Linked DNA regions of Bdellovibrio bacteriovorus. The protein of the gene in region 2 binds, or shares a complex with, the protein of the main gene of each other region. Links are inferred from orthologs where the notes say so. Each region holds a gene or a part of one and is shown on either strand. Other genes may lie near its edges.

Evidence for each region.
Region 1: the proteins of B9G79_RS09210 (region 2) and smc are in contact, whole or in part, in a crystal structure (PDB 3ZGX), measured with the Bacillus subtilis proteins. The link is inferred for Bdellovibrio bacteriovorus from one-to-one orthologs.

The regions. Positions count from the first base shown.
Region 1 is NZ_CP020946.1:2,687,646-2,703,674, reverse strand. The notes cover bases 8,085-12,189. They hold smc (chromosome segregation protein SMC), read left to right. Parts: upstream 8,085-8,401; coding sequence 8,402-11,989; downstream 11,990-12,189. Other genes in these bases: B9G79_RS12930 (hypothetical protein), read left to right, coding at 8,085-8,122. In the rest of the region: B9G79_RS12965 (hypothetical protein), read right to left, coding at 1-362; B9G79_RS12960 (hypothetical protein), read right to left, coding at 520-831; ppdK (pyruvate, phosphate dikinase), read left to right, coding at 1,122-3,833; B9G79_RS12950 (MlaD family protein), read right to left, coding at 3,871-4,716; B9G79_RS12945 (paraquat-inducible protein A), read right to left, coding at 4,691-5,200; B9G79_RS12940 (catalase), read left to right, coding at 5,365-6,852; B9G79_RS12935 (ankyrin repeat domain-containing protein), read left to right, coding at 6,865-7,347; more of B9G79_RS12930, read left to right, coding at 7,613-8,084; B9G79_RS12920 (hypothetical protein), read left to right, coding at 12,212-13,759; B9G79_RS12915 (twin-arginine translocation signal domain-containing protein), read left to right, coding at 13,772-15,457; B9G79_RS12910 (hypothetical protein), read left to right, coding at 15,463-16,029. UniProt on the Bacillus subtilis protein: Required for chromosome condensation and partitioning.
Region 2 is NZ_CP020946.1:1,915,843-1,930,601, forward strand. What follows is about bases 5,232-8,066. They hold B9G79_RS09210 (segregation and condensation protein A), read right to left. Parts: upstream 7,231-8,066; coding sequence 6,232-7,230; downstream 5,232-6,231. Other genes in these bases: scpB (SMC-Scp complex subunit ScpB), read right to left, coding at 5,232-6,223; B9G79_RS09215 (site-2 protease family protein), read right to left, coding at 7,377-8,039. Also shown: B9G79_RS09170 (ribonucleoside-diphosphate reductase subunit alpha), read left to right, coding at 1-159; B9G79_RS09175 (ribonucleotide-diphosphate reductase subunit beta), read left to right, coding at 246-1,244; B9G79_RS09180 (hypothetical protein), read left to right, coding at 1,254-2,216; B9G79_RS09185 (hypothetical protein), read right to left, coding at 2,206-2,688; B9G79_RS09190 (TlpA family protein disulfide reductase), read right to left, coding at 2,801-3,310; B9G79_RS09195 (HTTM domain-containing protein), read right to left, coding at 3,311-4,210; B9G79_RS09200 (hypothetical protein), read right to left, coding at 4,207-4,782; more of scpB, read right to left, coding at 4,757-5,231; B9G79_RS09220 (acyl-CoA dehydrogenase), read left to right, coding at 8,404-9,570; B9G79_RS09225 (peptide ABC transporter substrate-binding protein), read left to right, coding at 9,686-11,149; B9G79_RS09230 (EAL domain-containing protein), read left to right, coding at 11,162-12,364; B9G79_RS09235 (hypothetical protein), read left to right, coding at 12,536-12,757; B9G79_RS09240 (SDR family NAD(P)-dependent oxidoreductase), read left to right, coding at 13,031-13,777; B9G79_RS09245 (6-carboxytetrahydropterin synthase), read left to right, coding at 13,774-14,163; B9G79_RS09250 (pseudouridine synthase), read left to right, coding at 14,160-14,759. UniProt on the Bacillus subtilis protein: Participates in chromosomal partition during cell division. May act via the formation of a condensin-like complex containing Smc and ScpB that pull DNA away from mid-cell into both cell halves.

The DNA.
Region 1 (16,029 bases), 770 kb from region 2 along the record:
TGAGTGTAGACGCGGCCGGTGGTTTTGGATTTGAAAGTGATAACATACAGATCATTGTAGCTTTGATCACCGTCTGGGCCGAACAAAGCTTTGATTTCAGCAAAGGTAAGGGCCTTCGGGGTGTATTCATGATCCACCAAGTGAGCGTTCACCATCGCCAGATCTTTGTCGCTGATAGATTGAACTTCCTTGATGTCAAACTCGCTGACGTCTGCGAAGGCTTTTTCAAAAGCGAATTCATCTTCGTTGCCGGCGTCCATTGCGCAAAGCTCTTTCAAAGCAGGCAGGGAATAGGATTGTGGTGCCGCAAATGCAGATGCGGAAGTCAAAGTCAGGGCTAAAGCCAGGATCTGGTGTTTCATAGTCTCTCCTTGAGTGTTTCGATTTCGAGGGTATTCCTATCAAGCTGATTCGTTGGCGTGAAGTGCATAGAATCAAAGTTAATATGCTTTTTAGGAATACTTAATGCTTCAGCTTGCGGGGGCTGCCGCCCCTTCAGCTTTGCCCGGCAGGGCCGGCTTAGTACAAATAGATGTTGGAGTTGTTTTTGGTGTTGTCGCGATAGAAGATGCCGTCGATACGACCGTTAGCTCGCACGCGGGAACATTCTGCGATCACACCTGAAACCAGAACTTCATCCAAGGACAGCGGGCAGTTGTAAGCCGGGCTGAACATTTTGATGCCAGAGATTTGAACCAGGCACTGGGTCGCATTCAGAGGTTCTACAGAGGAAACCAGGGCGATACCTTGAGCCTCTTCAACAGTGCAATCTTGAGCGAAAGAAGTGCTTACGGACAACAAAACAGACAGGGCAAGAACGGCCTTTTTCATGAATTTCTCCTTGGGTTTTTATGATGCGCGTTTTTCTAGCATAGGGTTCGAAGAAAGACCCGTTAGGATTTGGTCGGGAAGGGCTTCCTGTAAAAACTCCTAAGTGCTCGATAAACATGTGGTTTTTTAAGGGAAGCAGAACGCCCCGGAACACCCTTCCGGGGGTGGAACGAAAGCTCTATAACTCAGAGCATATTGGGTCCCAAAATTTCATTGATATTAAGGGCTTAGGGATGTTCTATGTCTACTAGACAGGACAACTAATTTTACTTTTCCGGTGGGGGAGACTAATGCACCAGAATGTAAACTCTGACAAACAAACAACCAAAACAGCTATACCACAGAAGTTCGTGTACTTCTTTGCTGCCGGGGAATCCGAAGGCAATGCGGGCATGAAGAACATTCTGGGCGGTAAAGGCGCCAACCTGGCCGAAATGACCTCTTTGGGCATTCCGGTTCCTCCAGGCTTCACGATCTCTACAGAGATCTGCGCTCACTTCTACGAAGCCGGCGGTAAACTTCCTGACTGGGTTCGTCCCGCAGTTCAGGAATCCATGAATAAAGTGGAATCCAAAATTGGCAAAAAATTCGGTGATGTGAACAACCCTCTTTTGGTGTCTGTTCGCTCCGGTGCTCGTGCTTCCATGCCGGGCATGATGGACACGATCCTGAACCTGGGTCTGAATGATCAGACTGTCGAAGGTTTGGCGAAGTCCTCTAACAATCCACGTTTTGCGTGGGACTCTTACCGTCGTTTCATCCAAATGTACTCAGATGTTGTGATGGGCATGAACTCATCACTTCTGGAAGTGACTCTGGAAGACCTGAAAGAGGAAAAACACTACAAACTCGACACCGAAATGACGGTTGAGGACCTGAAACTTCTGGTGAAGAAGTTCAAAGATCTGGTTCATCAGATGACCGGTCAGTCCTTCCCGGCAGATCCTTGGGAACAGCTCTGGGGCGCGATTTCTGCGGTCTTCCATTCCTGGAACACGCCGCGTGCGATCACTTACCGTGAATTGCACTCGATCCCGGCGGCCTGGGGTACGGCCGTGAACGTTCAGTCCATGGTCTTTGGTAACATGGGTGATGACTCCGCAACGGGTGTGGCGTTCACGCGCAATCCATCCACCGGTGAAAAAGCCTTCTACGGAGAATTCCTGATCAATGCTCAGGGTGAAGACGTGGTGGCGGGTATCCGCACTCCGCAACCGATCACGAAGGTTGCCGCAGCAGCGGCGGGTGTGATGTCTTTGGAGGAGGCTCTTCCTCAGGCTTACGCTCAGTTGGTTGAAATTTATAAAAAGCTGGAAAGTCACTATCGCGACATGCAGGACATCGAGTTCACGATCGAACGCGGTGTTTTGTGGATGCTGCAAACCCGTAACGGTAAAAGAACTGCAGCGGCCGCATTGAAAATCGCCTGCGACATGATTGACGAAAAGTTGATCACTCAGGACGAAGCGATCCTGCGTTTGGACCCGGCGGCTTTGGATCAGCTTCTGCATCCGACTTTGGATCCAAAAGCGGCAAAGACCACTTTGGCCAAAGGTTTGCCGGCGTCTCCGGGCGGGGTGAACGGTCAGATCGTTTTCACTTCAGAAGAAGCGGTTGAGTGGAAAGAGCAAGGCAAGAAAGTCATCCTGGTGCGTATTGAAACGTCTCCGGAAGACATTGCCGGCATGGTCGCAGCCCAGGGTATCCTGACAACTCGTGGTGGTATGACTTCCCACGCAGCCGTTGTGGCTCGCGGTATGGGGAAATGCTGTGTGGCGGGTTGTGGTGATATCGAAGTCGATTATCGCAATGAAACCATGAAGGTGAAAGGTTATGTCCTGAAAAAGGGCGACGTGATCACTTTGGATGGTTCCACGGGTGAAGTTTATCTGGGCGAAGTTAAAACCATCGAGCCAAAACTGGATGGCAGCTTTGAACGCATCATGAAAATCGCTGATGGCATTCGCAAACTGAAAGTTCGCACCAATGCGGACACGCCGAAAGACGCGCAAACGGCGCGCAACTTTGGGGCGGAAGGTATCGGTCTTTGCCGTACCGAGCACATGTTCTTCGGCGCAGACCGCATCGATGCGGTTCGTGAGATGATCATTGCTGACAACAAAATGGACCGTGAAAAAGCTTTGGCGAAACTTTTGCCAATGCAGCGTGAAGACTTCTATCAGTTGTTCAAAATCATGGACGGTCTGCCAGTGACGATCCGTTTGTTGGATCCACCTCTGCATGAGTTCGTTCCGCACACGGATGAAGAAACCAAGGAATTGGCAAAACGCCTGAACACGGACTATGAGCGTCTGCGCTCCAAGGTCAAATCCCTGCACGAGTTCAATCCGATGCTGGGGCACCGTGGCTGCCGTTTGGCGATCACTTATCCGGAAATTTATCAGATGCAGGTTCGTGCGATCGCCGAAGCGGCGGCTCAGTTGATGGCAGAAGGCAAGACATTGTCTCCTGAAATCATGATCCCGCTGGTGGCAACGGACAAAGAGCTGGACACTTTGCGTGCACAAAGCATTGCGGAAGTGAACAAGGTTCAGTCTGAAAAGAACGTGAAGTTTGAATACACGGTGGGCACGATGATTGAGCTTCCAAGAGCTGCGATCACCGCTGATGCTATCGCTGAACACGCGGACTTCTTCAGCTTCGGTACGAACGATCTGACTCAGACGACTTTGGGCTTGTCCCGTGACGACTCCGGTCGCTTCCTGGGCACTTATGTGTCTCACGGAATCCTGCCAAAAGATCCGTTCATGTCCATCGATCAGGTGGGTGTGGGTTCTTTGGTGAAAATGGGTGTGGACCTGGGCCGTCGCACGAAGCCTGATTTGAAAGTCGGCGTGTGCGGTGAGCACGGTGGTGACCCTGAATCCATCGAGTTCTTCCACAAGGTGGGGCTGGATTACGTGTCTTGTTCTCCGTTCCGTGTGCCTATCGCCCGACTGGCGGCAGCCCGCGCTGCCTTGATCGGTAAGAAAATCCACTAAGCTAAATGAAAAAGCCCTCTGATGAAGAGGGCTTTTTTTATTTTTCTAAGGAAGGGTTCCATTTCTGCCAGTCCTTGGGGGCCGAGCTGTGTAACGGGAACTTGTGGTTGTATTTGGCGATTTCGCCAGCGGGGTCCGGAGTGAACATTTCAATGCCGCCGTGTAGAAGTGTTTCCAGTGAATTGATCTTAAGTTCTGATTTAAACAGCCCCAGTTTGGCCTGCACGCCGACTTTGCGCCAGAACTGAGTGTTTGTGCGCACCAGGCGGGCGTACTTGCTTTGCAGGTTGATCTGTACATGCAGGGTTTGTGCGGTCTTGCTTAAGGTCACTTTGGTGACGGTGCCCACGTTCATGCCCCTGAAGCTGACATTGTCACCGGGATTGATGGATTCCGCGTTTGCGGTTTCCAGCCGATAGGCCACGGTGTCTTCCAAGGGGTCGTCGGTTTCACTTTCCTGCTTTCCCTGGAATTCGGTTTTTTCACCGCCATCGCCCGGCTGGGCAGCGATGTAAGGTCCTTCAATCAGGGTTTCAAGGCCGGTGATTCCCTGAATGCTGACCTTGGGGGTGACGATCCAGTATTTGGCGCCTTCTTCTGCGAATTTTTTTGCATCCTTTTTAAGACGGGCATGCACGATGACTTTCTTTTGGTCTTCTGACAGCTTTACGTCAGTCACGCTGCCTATTTCCACACCCCGATAGCTCAACCTGGTTTTTTCCGCCTCGATGCGGCTGCCGTCGTCGAAAGAGATTTCGATCTTTGGCCCCAGTCCGGTCAGATACTGCACCAGCAGCCATGCTGAAATCAGCACCGCAAAAACAGGGAACAGCCACACATACCAGTGCGAGCTGATTTTACGAACGGTCTTTTCCGGATTCATGAGGTTGTTCCTTTGCAGGGGCGGAATCCCGGTTGAAGTAAGCGGACGCCAGCATGGTGAAAATCACCACCAGGGCAAACAGCAGTGCGCCAGGTTTGGGCTCCACGGTGGCCCATTTTCCCAGCTTCAGAATCGCGATCATGATTGCCAGCAGAAAGATATCCAGCATCGACCAGCGGCCGATAGCTTCGACGATTCGGTAAAGCTGGTCTTTGAGCTTCGGATGATGGCGGGATGAATCCAAGGACAGGTAAAAAAGAATAAAAAGCTTCAGCAGGGGAATCAGAATGCTTGCTAAAAATACGATGATGGCAATGGGCCACGATCCCGCTTCGGCCAGCGAGACAATGCCGTCCCAAATGGTCGCCGTATTCTTGCGACCATAAAGTTCGATGCTCATAAACGGGAACAGATTCGCCGGTATGTAAAGCACCAGTGCCGTAATGGAAAAGGCCAGCGTCAAAGGCTGAGCTTGCGTGTTCATTTCGTCATCTTACGCCGTTGACCCAAGGGGGATATTTGTATTTCCACAACCCTGGCAGAGCGGCGAGTTTTGTCTGACACAGCAATAAAATACAACTCACGGTGATATATTTTTTGTCTTTATGCTGAGGGGGTCGTTCAAAAAAACATGAAAGGATGCAGACCATGGCTCAATCCAAGAAGGGCTTGACCACCAGTGCTGGTGCGCCGGTTCCAGACAATCAAAACTCGATGACTGTGGGGGCGCGCGGGCCCTTGGTGCTTCAGGATGTGGCACTGATAGAAAAGCTGGCGCACCAAAATCGTGAGCGCGTGCCGGAAAGAACTGTGCATGCCAAGGGCTCGGGGGCTTTTGGGACACTGACGATCACCGGCGATATTTCCAAATACACCCGTGCCAAGTTCCTTCAGCCGGGAACCAAAACAGATTTACTGATTCGCTTTTCCACTGTGGCGGGCGAACGGGGAGCCGCCGATGCCGAGCGTGACGTGCGCGGCTTTGCGCTGAAGTTTTATACCGAAGAAGGCAACTTTGATCTGGTCGGCAACAACACGCCGGTCTTTTTCGTGCGCGATCCTTATAAGTTCCCTGACTTTATTCACACGCAAAAGCGTGATCCGCGCTCTAATTTGCGCAGCCCCACAGCGATGTGGGATTTCTGGTCCCTCAGCCCGGAGTCCTGCCATCAGGTGACAATTCTGTTTTCGGATCGTGGCTTGCCGGCTTCGTACCGACATATGCACGGCTTTGGTTCGCACACCTATTCCCTGATCAGCAGCAAGGGGGAACGCCACTGGGTGAAGTTCCACTTCAAGACCCAGCAGGGGATCAAAAATCTGATGAACGATGAAGCGGCCGAACTGGTCGGGCGCACGCGCGAAAGTCATCAGGAGGATTTGTTCAACTCAATCGAAGCCCGGGATTTCCCGAAGTGGCGCATGTATGTGCAAATCATGACTGAAGAGCAGGCTAAGAAGACCTGGTACAATCCCTTTGATCTTACCAAGGTGTGGCCGCATGGAGAGTTCCCGATGATTGAAGTGGGCACCATGGAGCTTAATCGCAATCCCACAAACTATTTTGCCGAAATCGAGCAGGCCGCCTTCAATCCGAACAACATGGTGCCGGGTGTTTCATGGTCCCCGGACAAGATGCTGCAGTCGCGAACCTTCGCGTATGCGGATGCCCATCGCTATCGTATCGGGACCCATTATGAAATGCTTCCGGTGAACAAACCCAAAGTGGAAGTGAATCACTATCATCTGGATGGGGCCATGCGCCTGGATGTTCCGGAATACAATCATGCTTATTATGAACCGAACTCTTTCGGCGGGCCCGCTCAACAAGAGCAGTACCGCGAACCGCCTTTAAAGCTGGATGATGCCATCATGGATCGTTTTGATCATCGTCAGGGGAATGATGATTACCGCCAGGCGGGGGATTTGTTCCGGTTGATGGATGCCGATAAAAAAAGGCAACTGCTGGACAATATCGCTGAACACATGAAGGGCGGGAACGTGCCGGAGGAAATCGTGCGCCGGCAGATCGACGTCTTTATGAGGTGCGATCCTGCTTACGGTGGCGGCTTGGCCGAACGCATGGGAGTGAAGGTTTATTCCGACAAATATGAAAGTGGCAGTGCCCATCATTAGGGCGGGGGATGTATGGCGACCTGGGAAGAGTATAAAAAAACAATGGTGGTGGAGCCACTGATCTTTGAAGAGGCCCGCAACGGCAACTGCGAGGCTTTGAAACAATATCTGGATTTTGGTGGCGGGTTGGAGATCCGCAATTTCAAGGGGCACACGCTTTTGATGCTGGCGGCTTACAACAATCAGGAAGACGCGGCCGAATTTCTGATAGAGCGCGGGGCGGATGTGAACTCCACCGATGATATGGGAAATTCGGTGCTGATGGGGGTTTGCTTTAAAGGGCACACGCGTTTGGCGGAGCTGTTATTAAGTAACGGCGCCCGGTTGGAGGATAAAAACCCTCACGGGATGACGGCTTTGGATTTGGCCCGGGTTTTCGGGCGCAAGGAAGTGGTGTCTTTGTTAAGTGACCGCCCGGCATCGTGGACGGATCCGATGGAGGTCGCCTGCCGCCTGATTTCCCGCAAGCTGTCGCGACCGACTCCGGAAGCTTGATATTATATATAGAGAGGGCACTGCCAGATTGTGTAAACACTGTGCAGTGCTAAGTGCTTTGTTTCATTGTGGTACGTGATAGTTTTGTAGAGACGCTTTTCAGAAAGCCAATTGTCGTCACTGTCTAACCAAAAGACAGCGTGAACATATTCCATGATCTTTCCTGAATGCTGTAAGTGTTCGAAATTTGTTGGTGAAACTCGTGCCAGGGGTTTTTGGCCGCTGATTTGCTTTAAGCAACAGCATAGAGAAGGAAACAAATTTTATGAAATTCAAAAACTATGTTCTGACGATTATGAAAGCCCTTGTACTGACTGCCATGACTGTAGGTTTGGCGAACTGTAGCAAGGATGACAATAACAGCGGTACCAGCAATATCTATTACTGGGGCGCCAACAACATCTGTTATCAGAACGTAAACGGGCAGGCGGTTCAGGTGAACCAGACTTACTGCTCCACGAACTCCACTTATGCTTACAACTCTGCCGGCGTGTGCACGATCAAGTCCACAGGTCAGCAAGTGGCACAATCATACTGCACGAACGGTACAACCGGTCAGTACATCATGAGCGGCAACCAGTGCTACCAGGTCAGCGGTACACAGTACATCCCGGTGAACTACACATACTGCATGGGTAACACAGGTGGAACGACTTCCCAGACTTGCTCCGGCGTTTACTACTACGGCGGTCAGCAGTACAACTGCGGTGTGACTCACAACTGTTCTGGTGTGATCATGCAGAACCAGTACGGCCAATCCGTACAGTGTTTGTAAGATTCTGCGGATAAAAATTCCTTCTTGATTCCGACAATCCACGGCGCCCCGGTTACCCGGTGCGCCGTTTTGCATTTGGCGCCATGCAAAATATCTAGGCGGCTTTTCATGATGCAGCAGGTAAATCGGTTGTAAGTCTGCTTAAGTTTTCAGCGTTAGGCCTTCTTTTAAGAGCCTATGGTTGACATGCTTCCCAACACTCGCGAAATTCTAATGGTCTTTGGTCTAGCTAGACCAAGGGCTTGTATTTGAGGGGAAGTACTCAAGAGGGGATATACCTTGAGAATTAAGAAGATTGAACTAATTGGTTTTAAGTCGTTCAAAGACCGCACCGTCATCCACTTTGATGCCGGTATCACGGGTATCGTCGGACCGAATGGTTGCGGTAAATCCAATATCGTGGATGCCCTTATGTGGGTTATGGGTGACCAGTCCGCCAAGGATCTGCGTGCATCCCAAATGACAGACGTCATCTTCGGTGGAGCGGAAGGTTATGCTCCACTGGGTATGTGTGAAGTGTCCCTGACACTTGAAAATGACGGTGGTCCATTCCCGGCAAAATATATTAAACATTCTGAAATCATGGTGACCCGCCGTTTGCACAGAAACGGTGAAGGTGAATACTTCATCAATAAAGAACCTGCTCGTTTGAAAGACCTGCAAGAGATCTTTATGGATACGGGTGCCGGTTCCAAAGGTTTCTCCATCATCGCTCAAGGTATGATCGGTAAGATCATCACTGCGAAACCTGAAGACCGCCGCATGCTTATCGAAGAAGCTGCCGGTATCACCAAGTTCAAAGCCCGTAAAAAAGAATCCCAGCGCAAACTGGTTGCGACCGATCAGAATCTGGTGCGTTTGCAGGACATCATCGGCGAGTTGAAACGCCAGATTGATTCTTTGCAAAGACAGGCGCAGCGTGCGGAACGCTATCGCAACATCAAGAATCAGATCGAAGATCTGGATCTGTGGCTGTCCACCGCTCAGTACGTTGAACTGAAACGTGCTGCGGATGAGGCTCAGGCGATCTTCAACGAAGCGCAAAGCATGGAAGTGGAAGGCGAAACAAACCTTTCCACTTTGCAGGGCCAGTTGGAAGTTCTGAAACTGCAGATCCTGGAAAAGGAAAAAGCAGTTGAAGAGCAGCAGACTGAGTACTTCACCAAACAATCCACTGTTCAAAAGAAAGAGATGGAGATCCAGGAGCTTCGCTTCGAGATCGAACAGGCTCGCCGCAATGAACAGATGACCGGCACCATCCTGCAGGAGCAGCAAGCCCGTAAAGAGCTTCTTGCCCGCGACAAAGCCGCGTTGGATGAGCAGGTGATCGAGCTGAAGGAAGAGTCCGAGACTCTGTCGGCCGCCTTCACCGAGAAAAACGAAATCTTCCAGAACTTCAATTCCCGCATCGGCACTGTGGACGAGGACCTGACGACGAAACGTCGTGAGCTGTTCGCCGTCGGTCAGACCGAATCCTCTTTGGATGCGCGTGTGAATTCCCTGTCCTCTCAGATCGCGGACCTGACAGACCGTCAGGACAACGAACAGCAGGTTTTGAACGAACTTCGTGAAAAACAAGTCGAGTTCGAAAACCGCCGCAAAAAAGTGATCACAGAGCTGGATAAAGAGCGTCAGATGCAGCTGGATCTTGCCAGCGATGTGGACTCTTTTGAAGCCAACAAAAAAATCCTTCAGGATTCCGTGGCGACTAAAAAAGCCGAAGTGGATTCCTTCAAGGATTCTTTGAATGAAGTGGCGTCCCGCCTTTACGGTCTGGAGAACCTGCAAAACAACTTTGAAGGTTTCCAGGAGGGTGTGAAGCAGGTCATGCTTTGGCAGAAAACCCGCACTCAGGAAATGATGGCGGACGGTTCTGTTGTATCCCACTTCCAGCCAGTTTCTGAGGTTGTTGAAGTTCCGGCTGAATACGAAGTGGCGATGGAAGCGGCTTTGGGTTCCCGTTTGCAGATGTTGTTGTCTTCTGATGCCAATATCGCCGTGGACGCCGTTTCTCACCTGAAAGAAAACAAATCCGGTCGTTCCAGCTTCATGGCTGCTGACGGTCAGGGTCTGTCTTTCAGCCGCGCAGAAGCCCCGGTGGGCCAGGAAGGCGTTCAAGCCATCCTGAAAGACGTGGTTCAGGCGGCTGATAAATTCAAAAACACAGTGACCTACATGCTTGATGGCGTGGCGATTGTGGATTCCATCCGCACTGCTTTGAACCTGCGCCCAAGATATGAAGGCTGGACATTCGTGACTCTTGACGGTGACACCCTGACTGCTGACGGTGTTTTGACGGGGGGCTCTTCCGAGTCCGCCGATTCTGGCATGCTGAAGCGTCGTCGTGAAATCAAGGAATTGTCCGAGAAAAAAGACGAATTCGCAGGAAAACTGCAGCTGGCTCAGATGGCTCTTAAAAAGACCGAAGAGCAGCTGGCCAACGTATTGAATGACTTCGAAGGCGCGCAAAAACGCAAGATCGATCAGGAGATCAAAGTTGCCGAATTGAGAAAAGACGCTGAACGCGCTGAAAACGAAGTTCAGAATGCCTTGGCAGCTGTAGAGCGCCAGGAACGCGAAGTCAAAAAACTGACAGAGCAACTGGAAGTTCAAGAGCAGAAACTTGAGGAACTGAACGAGGCTCTGATCGAGGCTCGCGAAAGAAAAGTTCTGCTGGAATCTGAAGTGGAGACTTTGAATTCTGAAATGAACTCTGTTCGTCTGGGCTTTGACGGTCTTCAGGCGGAAGTGACGGATCTTCAGGTGAAGTCCGCTTCCAAAACCCAGGAATACACTGGTGTCTTGAGACAGCTTGAAATGGTGACCAAATCCCTGACGGATCTGGAAGCTCAGTTGGCACGTATGAGTGAAGAGGCTGAAGGGTACAACTCCCAGATGACCGACACTCAGGTGACTCTGGAAGAAAAGAAAATTGAATTTGAACGTCTTTTGGATGAAGTCGAGACCCTGAAACTTCAGGCGGCTCGCGCGAAAGACGAATACGAAGTGATGTCTGAATCCATCCGTGCGATCGAAGATGAAGCTTCCGCTTCTCAGCGTGCACGCAATGAACGTCAGCACAAAATGAACGACTCCCAGTTGAAACTGGAGCAGGCGAAGATGAAAGAGCAGTACCTGATTGATCAGGTGCGCGAGCGCTACATGCTGAACCTGCCAGACGTTGTTGAGAAATACGTGAACCGTGAAGGCGACTTCCTGGAAGCGGATGCTCAACTGAAAGACCTGCGTGAGAAGCTGGCGAAGATCGGTGAAGTGAACCTGTCTGCGATTGAAGAGTACGAAGAGACCGCTCAACGTTACGAATTCCTGACCAAACAGCACGCGGATCTGACTGAGGCCAAAGATCAGTTGCGCAAGGTTATCGAGCGTATTAACAAAATCTGCTCCAAGCGTTTCAAGGAAACCTTCGAGCTGGTCAACGATCGTTTCACCCGCGTATTCCCGGTCTTGTTCGGTGGCGGTGAAGCTTGGTTGGAACTTGTTGAAGAAACTGAAAAGAACGAAGCGGGTATCGAGATCATCGCACGCCCTCCAGGCAAGAAGACTCAGAACGTGTCTTTGATGTCCGGTGGTGAGAAAGCTTTGACTGCGGTGGCGCTGGTGTTCTCGATCTTCCTGGTGAAACCATCTCCATGGTGTTTGCTGGATGAGGTTGACGCTCCACTTGATGACGCCAACGTCTTCCGTTTCAACGACCTGGTTCGTGAAATGGCCAAACGTTCTCAGATCATTGTTGTTACCCACAACAAACACACCATGGAAGTGGCGGGCAAGTTGTACGGCGTGACGATGCAAGAGCGCGGTGTTTCCACGATGGTTTCTGTTTCCATCCAGGACATCAAATAGTCCGAAGATAACAAAACGAATGCCAAAGACCCCGTTGATGACCTCAACGGGGTTTTTCTTTTTCCGGGGTGTTGCAAAGTGAGACGTTCCGCGAAAGTGTTTCTTTCGTGTTCCGGAATCTTCAGTCTAAACAGCAACGGAACGCCCCAATGTGAGAACCACGGTCGCGTTCCCGACAAAAGCTCCGATAAGATAAAGGAACAACGGAACTTCTTTGGGGGAATGACCGTGACCAAGTTAATCTTTGCATTCACGTTGCTGATGGCACCGTTTGCTTCTGCTCAAGTTTTGAGTGAGGCAGGCTTGTTCAATCGTTGCTATTCCCATTTGACCGGGAAGCCGGTGCCTTTGGGGCACGCGACGATGGCGCAGATTCGTGCCGGTAAAATCAAGGCGCTGGACGCCTGTAATTCATTGTTGGACAAGGCCGAACTGGATGCCTCCGGTCCGCTTGTCAATCGTGCTGACAAAGAAGCCCGTGCCGTTCTAAACACCTTCTATAATTTCCACCGCACCTGGTTCACCGCCAACACGGTTGAACAAATCCAGGAATACAATGAAGAGATGTCCCGCGGGACCATGGACATTTATGATTCCACTGAGCCGGGCCTGGCACTGACGCGTGCAATGTTTGCCCGCAATGCCCAGTACCGTGATGTGCTGACTCTGGGGCAGGGCGTGCGTGCCCAGCGTGAAGAGGACATGGCCGTGCGCAATCGCATTGGCTTTAATGTGACCTTCCCGGGCCGTCGTATTGCCGGTAACAACGGGGGCCTCGATCAGAATCTTTTCAACTTCCGCGCGATGTCGGGCGGATTTGATGGCAACTCGGACACCACTCAGGCGATGTTTGTGACTTTGCCAAAAATTGAGGTGGGTGAGCTGGTCGGTGTGCGCATCGCGACTGATAATGCAACCATTCCAAATCTGTCGTTGCAGCCTTTGGGGGCTGACAAGCGCGGCAGCGATCAGCCGGGCTTGAACTTCAGTTTCAATCTTTTCCAGACTCAGGGTGGTGGTGTGCTGGGGACACCTATTTATCTGATGCTGAACTATGGTCATGGCCGTGGCCTTGAAGCCAATGGGACCACCAAGGTTCCGCGCCGCTGGTCTCAGACCAACATGGAATCCTTCCTGTGTGCGGAGCTTCCGGCCTTGCGTGAAAACGACATTCGTCAGTATGTGGTCGGAAATTCTTCGGCTCCGTTTAGAAACTCCAGCAGCTGCGTGATGTGCCATGCGACCTTGGATCCGATGGCGTACACCGCCCGCAACGTCGTGGTCGGAAATTCTGACTATGCAGCACTGAGTGCCGGGGCCAGAACTCATTCCAAAACGGCTTTGCATCTGGCCACTTACCGTGCAGAGTTTTCTTCGGTGGCGGGTTGGCCGTCAGAACCAGTGGCGAACTTCCATCGTCAGACCCCGACGGGACGTCTGTTCTTCCGCTCCATGACGGGAGCTTTGATTGATCGTCCGGTGACGGGGATTGCCCAGTTGGGTGCGGCGATGGCGGAAACCAAGGATTACTATTACTGCGCAGCTAAAAGATACTTTGAGTATTTCACCGGAATCACAGTGGCTCTTTATGACCGCTCCAATCCGGCAAATGAAGAACTGAATAAAAAACTATCCACGGAAGCTTATGAAGACCGTAAGTTCGTTGAGGCTCTTGGGGAAGAGCTTCAGCGCAACCAGTCTGTGCGCCATATGGTGAAACAGATCATGTCTTCAAAATACTATCGTGACGTGAACTATCGGGAAAAATAATCCGGGGGCATTATGGGGGACGGAAAAAATCTGACTCGCAGGGGCTTTATCGCAGGTGGTGCGGTGGCCGGGGCCGCAGCCCTGGTGGCAACACCTTATGAAAGACTTCTGAATGCTCTCAGCACAGGCTTTATCCATCAAGCCCAGGCCGAAGCAACCGGAAATCTGGGCGCCCGCAACTATATCAACATTCTGATCGCCGGTGGTCCGATGCGCTACACGTTTGATGCGTGGATGCGCACGAATCCTTCGGATGCTCCGTTGGAATACAATCCCATGGTGGCAACGAAACTGGTTCGGTCAGGGAACAACATCGTCGGCACTGAATACGCGACTTTCAATTATAACGGTGTGATGGTCCCACACATGTTTTCACAATCTGTGACGACATCTGCCGGTGCCAAAGCGTTGACAGATCTTTTGAACAATATGCTGGTGATCCGCGGATTCGGTACTGGTTTTGACGGTCATCCGTTCAATGCGACAATTCAACAGGCTCCGGTGGGCGGTGTATCCTCGGTGATGGGTTTGGCTGCCGACTATTCCAAGAAAACCTTTGAGGCCGTAGAGTGGCCCGACCGTGGAGCTTACGGCAACTATGCTTCCATGAGTGGCAAAGCCCTGAATATTCTGACGGGCAATCCACTGAATTCTTTGCTGGAGGGGTTTGGCGGTCCAGCCGCAGACCGTGCCAAGGGGCGCAGCCTGAAAGACCGCAACCGTGAAGCTTTTGATCTGGCTCAGGCACGTTTGCGTGCTTATTCGCAGTCTGAATTTGCGGGTTCGACAATTCTTTCCAAAAATCTTTCCAATGCCTCAGATCTGATGAAAAAAGGTATTGGGAATATCGGTTCTTACTGGGACGGGGCCGTGGCCCGTTATCGGTCCGTGATTGAGGCCAGCATGCGCCAGCAGGGGCTTGTGGGCATCAATGACGTGGCGATGATTTCTGATCAGGGGAACTTCTGGCGGGTTCACGTTGCCTCTGGCAACCGCGGTCTGGTGGTCAGTCGTGATTCTGACTTGCGTGATTCCATCAAGACAATGACGGCTCCTGGTTCATTGGCAGAAGGTTTGGCATTGGCTGAATACGTTCTGAAAGAAGGCCTGGTCAGCACGATGAATCTGCAAATGGGTGATCCGGCAGGTTTGATGATCAAAGATGCTGCGGATGGTGTGGTTGGAAATCACGTGGCGATCAAAGACATGCACGAAACCGGGGCGATCCCGGGTGTGCTTATCACGACAGCCTACTATCGCGGCCTGTGTGCCGGGATGCTTGAGCTGATTGAACAGTTGAAAAAATCCAAAGTGAACGGTGTGGACCTGTGGTCTGAAACCGTGATTCAGGTGATCTCGGAATTCAACCGCACGGCAAGAACCAACGGTTCGGGCAGTGACCATGGCTTTAATCAGATGGTGACCAGTGTGTTCTCGGGTGCCATCCAGCGCGGACCGTTTGTGGTCGGCAACATCTATCGTGCGGGGCACGGTGGCGGCTATGTGGGCACTCAAGGTCGTGCGGCACCGATTGATGGTTACAACCAAAAAGGCATGCCGTCCCCGACGATGGCGGCATCCACAGTGACAGCTCTTTTGCGAGTTCCAAAAAATCCATACGAGAATCTGGCTGAACCTTTGATTCGCCTGAATGGCGACCAACTGCAGATTCTTAAAGCGGCGAAGCTGGTGGGGTAAGAACAATGATCACAGCCAAGAATAAATTTTTTATGTTGCTGTTGTCCGGAGCTGTTCTGACTCAGATGTATCAAAACTGCGGTCAGATGGGTGAGTTCGCTGTTCTGGATCAGGCGTCATTGAATCTGGATATGGGTTCAAGCGGCGGCACCGATCAGTCTCACCCCAGCCAGAAAGACGTGACATTGCCGACTCAGAAAGTTCAGGTGGTGAATCGTGAATACGTGGCCTCGCTGATGCGCGAGGTTTTCACTCGTTCTTCCGGGCCGGTGCCCAATCTTGAAAGTCTGCTGGAGCAGTGGATTATCAAGCGCGGGGCGCAGTATGGTTTGGGCTGCAATCCTTACAGCACCTACAGCGGCCGTGATTGCGGGGGCGATATTTCAAATGCGAACCTGCCGATTAAAGCCGATGACAACACCGTGCGCGAATCCTTCCGGGTTCAATTCTGTGAAAACGTGCTGGGGATGGATGAAGGTGTGAACGCGATCCTGGAAAAGATCTCGAATCGTCCGGCCGCGCCCACGGCGGATGCTGTTCGCCAGGTGTACGGATTGTTCTATCGCGGTGAC
Region 2 (14,759 bases):
AAAACGACTGTGAAAGCTTCCAGCAACTCTGCGAACCCAACTGCTTCTGAAAGCATGATGGACGCAGCTCCTGCTCAAGAAGCCAAGAAGTCTTACTCTGACGCAGAAGTGATCGCATGCTCCCTGGAAAACCCAGAAGCCTGCGAAGCTTGTCAGTAAACGGCGGCGGTAGCCGCGGAGAGAGGTCCGCGAAAGCGGGCCTCTGAACCAGCGCTTTAAAGCGCGTACTTTTTTTGGAGATTTTTATGATTTTGGATCCTGGCTTTAACCTGACTTTGCGCCCGATGAAATACCCTGTTTTCTACGAAATGTACAAAAACGGGATCAAAAACACCTGGACTGTGGATGAAGTTGATTTCTCTACAGACCTTGTGGACCTGCACTCCAAAATGACTGAATCAGAAAAACATCTGATCCGTCGTTTGGTGGCTTTCTTCGCAACAGGCGATTCCATCGTGGGTAACAACCTGGTGTTGAACCTTTACAAGCACGTGAACTCTCCAGAGGGTCGCATGTACTTGTCCCGTCAACTGTACGAAGAGGCTTTGCACGTTCAGTTCTATCTGACACTTTTGGATAACTACATTCCAAATCCGGATGAGCGCGCCGAAGCTTTCGCTGCGGTTGAAAACATCCCGTCCATCAAAAAGAAAGCGGACTTCTGCTACAAATGGATTGATTCCATCAACGAGCTGAATGAGCTGAACACGATCGAAGATCGTCGCCGCTTCCTGATGAACCTGATCTGCTTCGCAACTTGCGTTGAAGGTCTGTTCTTCTATGCTGCTTTCGCCTACGTTTACTTCCTGCGCTCCAAAGGTCTTTTGGCTGGTTTGGCGTCTGGCACCAACTGGGTCTTCCGTGATGAGTCCATGCACATGGCCTTCGCAATCGAAGTTGTTAAAACAGCTCGTAAAGAAGAGCCAGAATTGTTCAACCAGCAAATGGAAGACATGGTTGTACAAATGCTTGAAGACGCCATCGAATGCGAGATGGAATTTGCTCACGACGTACTGAACCTGGGTGTTGCCGGCTTGTCTGCTAAAGACATGAGACAATATCTTGAGTACTGCGCTGATCAACGCCTGGAAAGCTTGAACATTGCTCCACGCTACAACGTGAAGAATCCGTTCATCTTCATGGAGCTTCAGGATATGCAGGAACTTGCAAACTTCTTCGAAAGACGCGTTTCCGCTTACCAAACAGGCGTATCCGGCGCCGTTGCGTTTGATGAAGCCTTTTAATCAGGCTGCGTGAAAAGCAACATTCTTTGGATCTTCTTTTTTCTAATCTGCATGGGGGTGGGATTTCTGCACGGAGTCCTGCCCCAAGGCATTTCCAGAAGCTACTTTGTCACTCCAAGAAAAATTTCTGTACTGACCACGGATGAAGTCCTGTTCCCGATGAATTTGCGTCAGGAACTGGAAGAAGAACTTCATGTGCGTTTTTCCGTCACAGTGACCCGTGACTGGGAATCCATGCTGGCAAATGTGGTGGCAAGCCCGTCGGCGGATCTGATCTTCCTGCCTTCCTATTGGGCCAACACTCTGGCACACCAGAATCTTTTGGCCAACGTGGCGGGCATTCAAGGCGAACTTCTGCAGCGGGTTTCCACTGACTTTGTAAAAAGCCGCAATCCCGAGACCTTTACTTTTTTGCCCATTTACTGGATGAAAACCGGCATTGATACTCCGCTGGATGAAACCTTCCTGGATTATCTGAAAAACAAAAAAGAAACATTCCTGTTTTTGCTGGCCGACGAAGACCTGCTGTTGAAACACTTCCAGACATGGAAAGATCAGGGACTGCTTGAACAAATCAACACGAAAAGAATCCTGACCCTGCAACTGGATCAATTAAGCAAAACCAGCGATGAAGGCGCGGTGGAAACCCCGCTGAATCGTGAATTCCGCGGCGGCACTCACCCGTTCCTCAGCGCCCTTTTGATGTGGGGGGCCGCGATTCCAGCGAACTCCACCCAGAAAGAACTGGCACTGGAGATTCTTGCGGTTTTGACAAATGTGGAGCATCAGGAAAAGGGACTGCTCAGCACTCCCTTTAATTCGACCTTTTCAACTGTGACGGGAAAAGAAATTCCTCTGCATCGGCGCGCGGACTTCATCCGCGATCTGCAACTGAAGGACACCCTGATTCTTGAAACCAAGGATCAAGAGGCGCCTTTAAAGCTTAAAAACGAATTCAATTTTATTTTGTAAGAGTGAACGTCGGAGCTGCACGAGCCTCGTTCATCACGGCATTTCCGTCAGCATCGAAAGCCTGCATGATGATTCGCATGCTGTAAACCCCGGAAGCCAAAGTCGAAATATTCAAAGAAAAATTAAAGCGCCCGTTTTTACAAGTGGCATAGTTGGCATTGGAAGCAGTGGCCGGATTCGTATCCACCAAAGCCATTTGCGTGGAACCATTCATCACAATCAGTCTGTGGGACGGATAAGTCGAAACATAGCACTCGCCGGTGATCTCGGCCTTGGTGTCTGTGTTTTTCATGTTAATGGTCGGAGAAAAAAGCTGAACCGTCAGCTCTTCTGATTTCGGAGTTTTATCCAAAGTGTGGGCGCTGGAATCATCTTTTTTATCAGTCAGCAGAGAATCGCCTTCCACCGGCTGACAGGCCGCCAACAGAAGACAAAGACTTGAAAGTCCTGCAAAATATCGTACTGATCTCATGAGCTCCCCCACCTCTATAGAATAAATGAGGTGCGGGGACGCTTAAACGAGTTTTTTCATCAGGTCCAGTTTTGAGACGGATTCTTCGTCCCAAAATGCGATAAATGCCGGTTTACTTAAAAAGACCCCGGATTTTTACTTCCAGCAAGGGGCTTAACCCCGTCGTGATCCAGGTCAGTTGATGATTCTGATCCAGCAAAGCGGTGGTCGGCGTGGCCCGAACCCCATACTGTCCGGCGATATGACCGCTGATATCCACGCCCACAAGGAAGCTGTATTTGCGCAGATTCACCGTTGATTGAACCAGATCCCGGTCTTCAAGACTTGAAACAGCCAGCACGGAATCTGCGGGAATGACTTTATCATCAACCAGCTTTTGCACCCGGGACAACTCCACTTCGCAAGGCCCGCACCAGGTGGCCCAAAACACAATCACCAGGGGCTTGCCAGCTTTTTGTGATTCGAACAAGCTTCCATCCAGTAACGGCACCGCAAACGACGGGGCCGGCTGATTCTGTTTTTTGAAGTTTTCAATAATACCCGGAAGGCGGTTGGCCAAAACCCACAGGACCGCCACCACCAGCAGTCCGTTCACGATTTTTCCGATCAAGGCTTTGTTCATTTAAATGCGCACCACAGAGCGGGTCTTCACAAGAGTCTTTTCAAGAAGCTGTGGATCCAGGAACAGGAAGTACGTCGACACCATGACCGTGGCAAACGGAATCAGCCCCATGAAGATGCCAATCCCCGCGTGGAACGAAAGTCCCAACAACAGGCACAGATATCTTGTCTTGGGCCAGGCCACCATGGCCGGGAAATAGATCTCAAACAAAATCGTCACATAACCAATCACCGGGATCACCCACGGGAAATGGCGCAGAAACGAAAAATCCATCGTTGTCATTTGCGGATTGGCCAGAACACTCCACAAAGCGGTTCCATCCCACCAGCTTCCACCTTTAAGTTTTTCCCAGCCGGTGTAAGCATAGATCACAGAAATCTGAACCTGCATCATGCGAATCATCATCGAGCTGACGGTGTCGCTCAGCTTAAACGAGCTTTTCTTTCGCACCAGATTCACGACGCTCAAGCGTTCGCAGCTTTGCGTGAAGGACATATAGAACAGGAACAAGGCCCCGATCACATCCGCGCCAAAATTCACCGCATAGTTTCTTTGCAGGAAGCCTGCGTTAATGATCCACGCAATCCCCATCAGCCAGCGCCCGCCAATCCCCACCGTCAACAGCGCCAACAGCACCACCAACACCAGGTTCATGACAAAGTTCATGCTGTCCGGCCAGAAGGTCCACAGGAACAGCGGACGCCCCAGTTCGGGCATGACTTCCAGCGCCCGCGTGCGAGGAATCCAACTGGAATCAGTGTAAAATTCCAAATTATAGAAGCGGGTCAGATTCATATAAAGCAGGGTCGCACACAACATGACTCGCATAAAAGCAAGCCCCAGCAGACTTTGCGGTGCAAACCAGAACTGATCCCAATGAGCCCAGAGTTTCTTGATCATAGGCTCTCCTCATCCCCGCCGGCACAGGAATAGCTTTCACGGATGTACTGGACCTCTTTGGAAAGATCACTGACGCTGTCCTCACGGAAGCGCACGGCCTGATCCAGGAACGGAATAGTTTCAATCACATGTTCCATATCCACCGAGGTGGCCCCCGGATACTGCCGGCACAACCACGGCCCCATCAGCACGCGCAGACGCTTTGGATCCAGCACCATATAGCGCATCAAGGCCCATTCACGCTTGCGGGTGATATTCGGCAAAGGACGATCGTCTTTAGCGATTTCCAACGGGAAAAAACCATAAACCGGCTCTTTGGCCTCTTCGCCGGCATTTTCACCTTCGGTGTACAGATAATTGATGGTGTATTTCAGATACATGGGATGGGCTGGCTCGGGGGAAAAGAAATTCCACCCGGCATTCAAACCCACTGTGTTGGCGTAGGGGGTGACCACGTTTGCAGTCACCCGCCCGAAATAGGCACCCACATTGGGCATCACCAACATCACAAAGATATTATATACGATCCACAGACTCAGAAGAGTCTTAAACAGAAGCTTCACCTTCTTCATCAATGTCGTCCGCCTCACCCAGGAATGGCAACTCTTCTTCTTCGGAAGATTCATCATCAGAGTCAGCGAATAATTGATCGTCTGAAGCCTCATCCAGATCTTCGTCGTTATCAAATGCTACGACAGCCTCTTCCAGCTCGGAATCATCCCCGTCGGTGGATTCATCAACAGACTCATCCGCAGATTCGTCCATAGAAGCTTCCAAAGTCTCTTCAGATCCCTCTTCAGAGATTTCTTCGCCGTTTTCAGCATTCACAGCCGGCTTTTTCATGTTTTCCAAAGCTGCGGCTTTCTTTTCAGCGGCAATAGCCACCAAAGAAGTGCCTGCCGCCAAAGCCTCATCGTACTTCGTCAGCCAGTTTTGGTCACGAGTGGACACTGGTTCACCGAATGCCAAAGCATCACGGATGTTCTGTGCACGCTCCTGATCACGTTTTTCAGCCTGACGGCGTTTTTCTTCCTCAAAGAAGTTAGAGGAAGTCGCGATGTCCTCGAGCTGTTCCTGGATCTTCATCAGTTCTTCCTCACCTTGCGAGTAAGAACCGATGTAAGTTTCAGACATGCTGTCAGTGATGGTCGCAAGAGTCGGTTTTTCCTCCGCCTGCTGTTCATCAATACCTTCCGGCAAAAGCTCATCAATCTGGGACAGGGTTGGAAGCTCTTTCAAGCTTCTCAGGCCGAAGATCTCCAGGAACTTTCTGGTCGTACCGTACTGCATAGGACGGCCTGGAAGCTCGGATTTACCCTCGAAGCAAACCAGATTTTTCTCCATCAAAGCGCGCAGCAAGTGACCGGACTCAACGCCGCGGATTTCATCCACTTCGGCTTTCACCGTCGGCTGCTTGTAAGCCACGATGGAAAGAACTTCCAAAGCCGGACCGGAAAGTTTGAACTGACGCGCTTTCAATGTGCGCTTCAGGAATTCCATATTGTCAATTTTAGTGCGCAGTTGGTAACCACCCGGAACCTCTTCCAGGGTCACACCACGGCGACCGCCGGCGTATTCAACTGCCAGTTGATCCAAGGCGCGACGGATTTTGTCGCCACGAATGTTGGTGCCTTTGAACAAAAGTTTCAAGGAAGCCAGGCTCACCGGTCGGTCAGAAGCAAACAGCACGCTTTCCACGATGCTTTCCAGACGCTCTTCCTCAACGAATTCCACTTCTTCAATTTCAGCGGAGTCAAAGCCGTCAAGCTCAGTGCCGTCAACGGACACTTCACTTTCTTCTTCAGAGGCTTCCAGGGCATCAACTTCATCGTCAGACACTTCCGGAAGGAAGCCTTCTGTTTCCTCTTCTTCCTGCAGGAATACAGAGGCGTCGGACTCAATACCATCAGCGGAAAGCTCGTCGGTTTCAACGTCAGCTTCGTTTTCGAAGCCTTCAGATTCCTCAGCGTGATTCATTTCTTCGTTGATCAAATCTTCTTTTTCTTCAGACATGGTCCCCTCTACACTTCCGTCACGTCATCTTTAAACAATTCGCTCTCAGCAGCCAAGATTTCGTCGTCCGTGGCGATATCATCCACATTTGTGTCAACAAATGCGATGTCGTCTGTGAGACCAGCACCCAAGTCCATTTGCAGCTGGTTGTTTTCTTCTTCAGTTTCCTCAACATCCGCCAAAAGATCTTCGTCAGCGTCGATCTTTTTGGTTTCTTCCATCATTTTTGCCGCGACTTCATCAGCGCGCATGGAATCATATTCTTCAACCCGGCTCAAAACGTCGGTTTCGATCGGTTTTTTGGTATCAACCCAGATGTCAGAATAAGCTTCCGTCTGATACAGACCTACAAAGCCCATCTTACCCAGTTCAAGCAAGGACAGGAACGTGATCAACGCCTGGCGCGCGCGATCTTCGGTCGCTGTCACCATCTCCATCATTGTGGTTCTTTGCCCCACAATCAGACGGTCCTTGATTTCAAGAATACGGCTGGAGATGGACTGGGCTTTCGCCGCCACCTGGTGAACTTTCTTTTTAATAGCACGGGAGATACGACGGTAGCTGGCGATCAAAGAGAACAGAGCGTTGTCCTCAAGAATGATTTCCTCTTCTTTTTCATCCAGTTTTTCACGGGTTCCACGCAACCACACATCACGACCCACCAGCGGGCGGTCATAAAGAAGCTTCGCTGCTTCCTGGTACTTCTGGTATTCAAGAAGCTTCTGAACCAGTTCCTTGCGCGGATCTTCAACTTCAATGGCTTCGCCATTTTCGTCGTACTGAGGCAAAAGCATGCGGGATTTAATCTGGATCAGAGTCGCAGCCATAGCCACGAATTCCCCGGCAACTTCCAGATCCAGTTCTTTCATCAATTTGATATATTCAAGGTATTGTTTGGTGATCTCATGGACTTTGATGTCCATGATGTCCATTTCCTCTTTACGGATAAGGTAAAGAAGAAGTCCAAGAGGTCCTTCGAATTTAGGCAACTGTACTGTAATACTCATGAAAGATGGTCCCCTCTACCCTTTCACTAAAACCGGAACGCACATCGCAGTCCCCGTCCAAACGCCGAAGATTGAATCAAGCGGCTTTGGATTATTCAACAACTCTTTAAAGGCCCCACCCGACGCGTTTGCGCCGCGGCAAAGCCTTAAACTCCCACCCCACTCAACGCAAGGTTGATAAGGCGCTGAGAACTCCAGAAAACCGGCTCAGCCAGGAAGCGCAACATCCCCGTCAACACCAACACCATCAAAACCATGCTGGTGATGTGCTCATTCTGTTCAAGCTTATAATTCAAGCTGGCAGGCAGGAAGCGCGCCAGCACCTTGCCACCATCCAGCGGATGCATCGGCAAAAGATTGAAAACAGCCAGGAACATATTAGTCACAATAAAGGTCTGAAGAATCGCCACGGCCCCTTTGGCATACACACCGAAGGAGTAGTACTTCGCGACCAGGGCAATCGCAAAAGCCCCGACAAATGCCAGGAGGATATTGGACAACGGCCCCGCCAAGGCGATCCAGAACATATCCACACGAGGGTTTTTAAGGTTGCGGGAATTCACCGGCACCGGCTTCGCCCAACCAAAAAAGATCGGCGAAGAAAACGCAATAGCCGCAATCGGAAGAATCAACGTCCCGATCAAATCCATGTGCGCCACCGGGTTCAGGGTCAAACGACCCATTTGCTCCGCAGTGTTATCCCCACGTAGACGCGCCACCCAACCGTGCGCAAACTCGTGGAAGCAAAGTGCAAAAAGAAAAGGAATAAAGTAGACACCAATCTTGGCGCCGATTTCCATCATGTCCATACAACCTCACGCTAAAACACACCTAGACTCATGTCTAGTGCGATAAAACACTTGCACATTTAAAGTGCAATTCAGCTTAACACAGCTTGTTAAGAGAAAAGCTCCCATCATTCCAAGGTCTTGAATAAATCTGCCAAAAACGTTACCGTGACCCCCGTTTTTACAAACAGTTTTAAAACAGATTTAAAACGGTTCTGAATACGTTTTAACAAGAACTGAAGCCCTGCCCTAGGGGCCTACACCTAGCCCTGCGCCAAGTTCCGCAGCAGCACATCCCAAAGGGATGGCGTCCGCGAGGACTGTCCGAAGGCGAAGGGTTAGGTGTAGGCCCCTAGGGCAGGGCTTCCGATCGAAGGGAAATAAGATGTCTGATACAACAAATGCGCGTCCGGCGCTGACTATGCTTTCTGAAGACGAACTGGCATTCCGTGATGCTGTAAGATCTTTTGCAGAATCTGAAATCAAACCTCATGTGACTCACATGGACGAAGAAGCTCAGATGAAACCGGAGATCCTGACGAAGCTTTTCGAAATGGGTTTGATGGGCATCGAAACTCCTGAAAAATGGGGCGGCGCTGGCTCCACATTCTTCATGGCCTGCCTGGCCGTTGAAGAAATCGGTCGTGTGGACGGTTCCGTTTCCGTTCTTGTTGACGTTCAAAACACCCTGACCACAAACGCGTTCCTTAAATGGGGCACGGAAGCTCAGAAAGAAAAATACCTAGGCATGATGGCTTCCAAATCCGTGGGCGCTTACGCTTTGTCTGAATCCTCTTCCGGTTCCGACGCTTTCGCATTGAAATTGAAAGCGGAAGACAAAGGCGACAAATGGGTTCTGAACGGCTCCAAACTTTGGATCACCAACGGTAACGAAGCAAACATCTTCATCGTATTTGCCAACATGGCTCCTGAAAAAGGCTACAAAGGCATCACGGCGTTCATCGTTGAACGCGGCTTCAAAGGCTTCACAGTTGGCAAAAAAGAAGACAAACTGGGCATCCGCGCTTCTTCCACTTGCGAACTGTTGTTCGAAAACTGCGAAGTTCCAAAAGAAAACGTTTTGGGCGAAGTCGGCAAAGGCTACAAAATCGCGATTGAAACACTGAATGAAGGCCGTATCGGTATCGGCGCACAAATGATCGGTATCGCTCAGGGCGCTTACGAAGCGGCATTGGGTTACGTAAAAGGCCGTGAGCAGTTCGGCAAACCAATCGCTCACTTCCAGGGTGTTCAGTTCCAGTTGGCAGAAATGCGCACTGAACTGGAAGCAGCTCGTTTGATGGTTTACAATGCTGCTCGTCTGAAAGACGCGGGCCAGGACTTCATCGAGGCCGCTGCCATGGCGAAACTTTACTCTTCCCGCGCGGCAGAGAAAATCACTTCCAAAGCCATCGATCTGTTCGGCGGTAACGGATTCACCAAAGAATATCCGGTTGAGAAGTTCTGGCGTGACGCGAAGATCGGTCAGATCTACGAAGGTACAACCAACATGCAATTACAAACGATTGCAAAAATGGAATTGGACAAATAGTTCTTTCCTTAAGTTGAACTTGGAAAACGGCAGGCATCCCCTGCCGTTTTTTTATGGTTTTGCCCGGTAATTTTCGTGCTTCAATTCATCCCGCCCTTAAGCTAACCTTAAAGGCATGAAAATCATCCTTGCACTTCTTCTGGCTTTTCCTGCGCTTTCTTTCGCCAACACCAAGGCGTTTCGTCTGCATCTTTCCAACGAACCGGGAAGCCTTGACCCGAACAGGCAAAAGACCTCGGCCTCCAGTTACCTGCTGGGAAATCTGTATCGCAATATCTTCACCTTTGATGATCAAAAGGGCCTGGTTCCGGATCTGGGCAGCGGCTGCACCCGTGACAAGAAAAAGAACCTGACCTGCCGCCTGAAAAAGGACCTGCGCTGGAGCGACGGCACCCCGCTGACGTCCGAAGATTTCCTGCGCACCTATAAAAAGATTCTGGATCCCAAATCCGCAGCCCCGCGCGCGGATTTGCTTTTCAAAATCAAAAAGGCTCAAGACTATTATGCTGGCAAAGCCAAAATCACCGAGCTGGGAATTTCTGCTCCGGATGCCCAGACTTTGCGTTTTGAGTTTCAGGAACCGGACCCTGATTTTGAATACAATCTTACAAGTTTTTTGCTGGCCCCCACCAAAGCAGATCTGGGCGCCTTTTCAGGTCCCTACAAACTGGCTGAATGGAAAAAGGGCCAAAAGATCATCCTGACAACAAATTCGAACTATCAAGGCGGACACCCCGGGCGCCCGAACGTGGAGTTTTTGTTCATTGAGGAAGACACCGTGGCTTTGCAGCTTTATGAAAAGAACGAGCTGCAATTCCTGCGCAGACTTCCAACTTTGTTCATTCCCAGCCATAAAAAACGCCCGGACTTTCACTGGATTGCAGTCACCCGCCTGGACTATCTGGGGTTTGGACCTGAGCTTGCCGACAAGGAAGACCTGAGAAAGGCCTTCACGTACTCTTTAAACTACGTGGAGCTGCAAAAGATCTTTTCTTCGGAAGGTCGCCCCGGCTGCATGGGTGTTCCGGATTCCTGGTTTCCGGAAAAAGCGCCCTGTTACGACTTTGACTTAAAGAAAGTTCCCAAGGTTCAGAACACTTCAACCTTTACTTTGATGTTCTCAAGCCTTGGGGGTGAAGATCACAAGCGCGCCACCGAGTGGATGCAAAACCAGTGGTTAAAAAATGCGGGCCTGAAAACCCATCTGGAGTCCCGTGAAAACAAAGTCTATCTGCAGATCCTGCAGCAGAATCCTCCGGCCTTGTTCCGTAAAGGCGTGGCTCCGGATCGTCCCACCTGCCTTGCGGCTTTGGAGACCTTTGCGCCGTTAAGCCCGGAAAACTACATCCGCCTGAAGTCGACAGAGTATGAAAGCATTTTGTCCTCACTGGCGAAGGCCGAAAAGCCTCAAGATCAGAAGAAATGGTGTCAGGCCGGCATGGATTTCCTGATGAAAAAGCATCTGCTGATCCCGCTGGGCGCCATCCATTTCTCGATGTTGGCCAAACCCGAATTTACGGGATGGAAACTGAATCAAATGAATCAGCTGGACTTGTCCAACCTGCACCAAAGACCTTAGAATAAAACTCATATGAATGCAGCAGCTCAGTCCGTCGACATCCACAAAGATCAGATCATTTTCAGCGAAGGCGATGCAGGTGACTGCGCCTATATCATCGAAAAAGGACGAGTGCTGATTTATCTCACCAAAGACAAAGAGGAGATTCCCCTAACCATCCTGGGGGAAGGCGAAATCTTTGGCGAAATGGCCCTGATCGACAACCAAAACCGTTCTGCCAGTGTGCGCGCATTGGAAGACGTCCGTTTAGCCATCGTCACCAAGCAACAGGTTCTGGAGCGTGTTTCCACTGCCGACAAAGTCGTTCAGCTTTTGATGCGTGTTTTGTTAAAACGCCTGCGTCGCAAAAACATCGGCGGCCCCGGCGGGTCCCGCATCTCGGAAGTGGAGTTCGACAATTCCGGCGCCGGTGATGACGGCACCCAAAGCGCGCTGGATCAGATCAAACTTGAAAATCAGATTTTCCAGGCCTTCCAGAACAAGGAATTTGAACTGTTCTATCAGCCGATCGTGAACCTGAAAAACAAAACCATCACGGGCTGCGAAGCTCTGCTGCGCTGGAACTCCCCGCAGCATGGATTGGTTTCCCCGAATCTTTTCATCGATATCATTGAAAATTCATCCATGGTGATTCCGATTGGTCACTGGATTATCAATCAGGCCTTAAAAGATCTTCGCACCATTCAGGATCAGCTGCGTCTGAATAAAAAAGAGCGCATGGCTGATGATTTCATGATGAGCATCAATATCTCCGGCCGTCAGTTCACGCATTCTGATTTCGTGAACAACCTGGAAGACCTGCGTGAAAAGCATGATCTGCACACCCAGAACATCAAGCTTGAGATGACCGAAAGAATCATGATGGATGGCGCGATCGCCATTGATGCTCTGAACCAGTGCCGCAGTCTGGGTTATGCGATTTCCATTGATGATTTCGGAACGGGTTTCTCGGGTTTGCAATACCTGACTCAGATGCCAATCAGCTTCCTGAAAATCGATCGTTCCTTCGTGATGAAAATCCTGAGCGATCCAAAATCCAAAGCGGTGGTCAGTTCGATCATCCACTTGGCGCACGCCATGGATATCGAAGTCATCGCTGAAGGCATCGAACACCATGAAGAGGCGCTGGTTCTTGAAACGCTGGGCGCTCGTTTTGGTCAGGGTTATTTATTCTCTAAACCCGTCGATCTGGGACGCTTCTTAAAACTGATCTAACTATTAGGCTTCACTCCAGAGGCCTAATTCATTCGTAAAATCGCCAATACGTGTCTCAACTTGAGACTTCTAAACTTGAGAAGATTTCCTAAAGTCCGCCCGACCAACGCCGATAAGTCTTATGTCTTAAGACAATCAACCAGCTTAAGATTTCATCTGGAGGTCACACGTATGGCTGACAAAAAATTTGATAAACAGATCCCGAACAATGTAGTTTCCCTTGAATCTGCTCGCTGCTGCGGCGAAGGCTGCAAAAAGAAATCCGATAAAGCAGGTTTCTGCGCAGAGCACTTTGACTGGTTTAAAGCCGGCCTGATCACTAAAGAAGGCATGAATGCGCCGGACTTCGACAAGAAGTTCTATCACTATACGGCAGCCAAAAAAGTGGCTTAACGCCGTTCCTATTTCGAATTCATCCGTTGAAAGCCGGGCTCCCACCCGGCTTTTTTTATGCCGGCACTCCAGCCTCCTCGGCGTGGCCGGGGTTAAAAATGGCTGAAAAAGGCCCCGAAGATCAAAAGACCGACAAAGAAGAACTTTATTCCGATAGACGTCGCTTCGCGCATGGACATAACTTCTCTTCGGCCCCCTCTTTTGCTACCATAAGTCCAGTTCAAATCCATTAGCACTTCGACTTCGTCGGAGTGGGGTATCCGGGGGTCCAACTTGAAAAAAGCCGTCCTTATCACTGGCGCCAGCAGTGGCATCGGTGCCGCCACCGCAATCGAATTTTCCAAAAACGGATACTTTGTCTATCTTATGGGTCGCAACAAAGAGCGCCTGCAGGACGTGGCTTTGAAATGCCGAAGTGGCGCCTCCATTGTTTCCTGTGACCTGTCTGATGAAGCAGCTTTGAACAAGCGCCTGGACGAGGTTATGGGGGCTAAAATCCACCGCGTGGAATGCGTGGTGAACAATGCCGGCATCTATGAAAGCAACACCACTGAATCCGGAACGGATGAACTGTGGAGCCGTCAGTTTGAAGTTAACATGCTGGGACCATTGCGCATTGTTCGCGCTTTCTTCCCGTACTTCAAAGAACAAGGTGGCGGCAGCATCGTGAATATCTCCTCGACACTGGGGCTGCGCCCCCAAGGCCCGACGTCTGCTTATTCGGCGGTGAAGGCCGCTTTGGTGAACTGGACAGAAAGCCTGGCCCTGGAAGGTGGACCGCTGAATATCCGCGCCAACTGCGTGTGCCCCGGCCTGGTCGACACCCCGATTCATCAGTTCCATGCTTTACCGGAAGATCAGAAAAAAGCGACCCTCGAAAAAATGGGCGGATTGCAGCCGCTGGGCCGCATTGGCAAACCGGAAGACATTGCCCGTGCGGTTTACTTCCTGGGCTCGGATCTTTCCTCCTGGACCACCGGAGCGGTGCTGTCCGTGGACGGCGGGATTAATCTGACATGATTATCACCCTGAAAAGCCCTTTCAGCGCCGCGCACTTTTATGCTCAACCCGCATGGGACGAGCAAAAGAACCGCGAAACCTTTGCCCGCTGCTACACGCAGTACGGACATGGGCACAACTATGTGCTGGAAGCAGGCTTTCATTGTCAGAACAGCAACTGGCAACAACAGCAGCAGCATTATCAGTCTGTTCTAAACAAACTGACCTCTGTTCTGGATCACGAGCATTTAAATTTTGTGATTCCGGAATTTAAAACAAACATCCCGACGACAGAAAACATCTGTCTGTATTTTCTGGATAAACTAAAAAGTCAGGTGAAGTCCGAAGAGATTTCTTATCTGCGCCTTTACGAGATGGACAACATCTGGACGGAGATCCGCCTATGAGCGAAGACAATAAAGTACGCCTTTCCAAACTGATGGCTGAAAAAGGCATCTGTTCCCGCCGCGAGGCGGATGACTATATTTCCCGGGGACTGGTCATGGTCAATGGTGAGGTTGTCAGCCAATTGGGAACCAAAGTCAGTCCGGATGTTAAAATCACCCTGGAAGCTCAGGCGCTGAAACAGCAAAAACGTCTGGCGACGATCTTGCTGAATAAACCCGTGGGTTATGTTTCCGCCCAGCCGGAACCACCGTATCAGCCCGCAATCAAACTGATCACCCCGCAGAATCAGTTCGGGACTTCCAAAACCCGCCTAAAAGAAGAACACTTTAAAGGCCTGGCCGTCGCCGGTCGCCTGGATATTGACTCACAAGGGCTGCTGCTGTTCACCCAGGACGGACGCATCGCCAAAAAGATCATCGGCGAAGAATCCAAGGTCGAAAAAGAATACATCGTGCGGGTGCAGGGTCAACTGCCGCCGGATAAACTGAAGCTTTTGAATTTCGGTCTGTCCTTGGATGGGAAAAAGCTAAAACCTGCGAAAGTGGAATGGCTGAATGAAGATCAGCTGCGCTTTGTTTTGCAGGAAGGAAAAAAG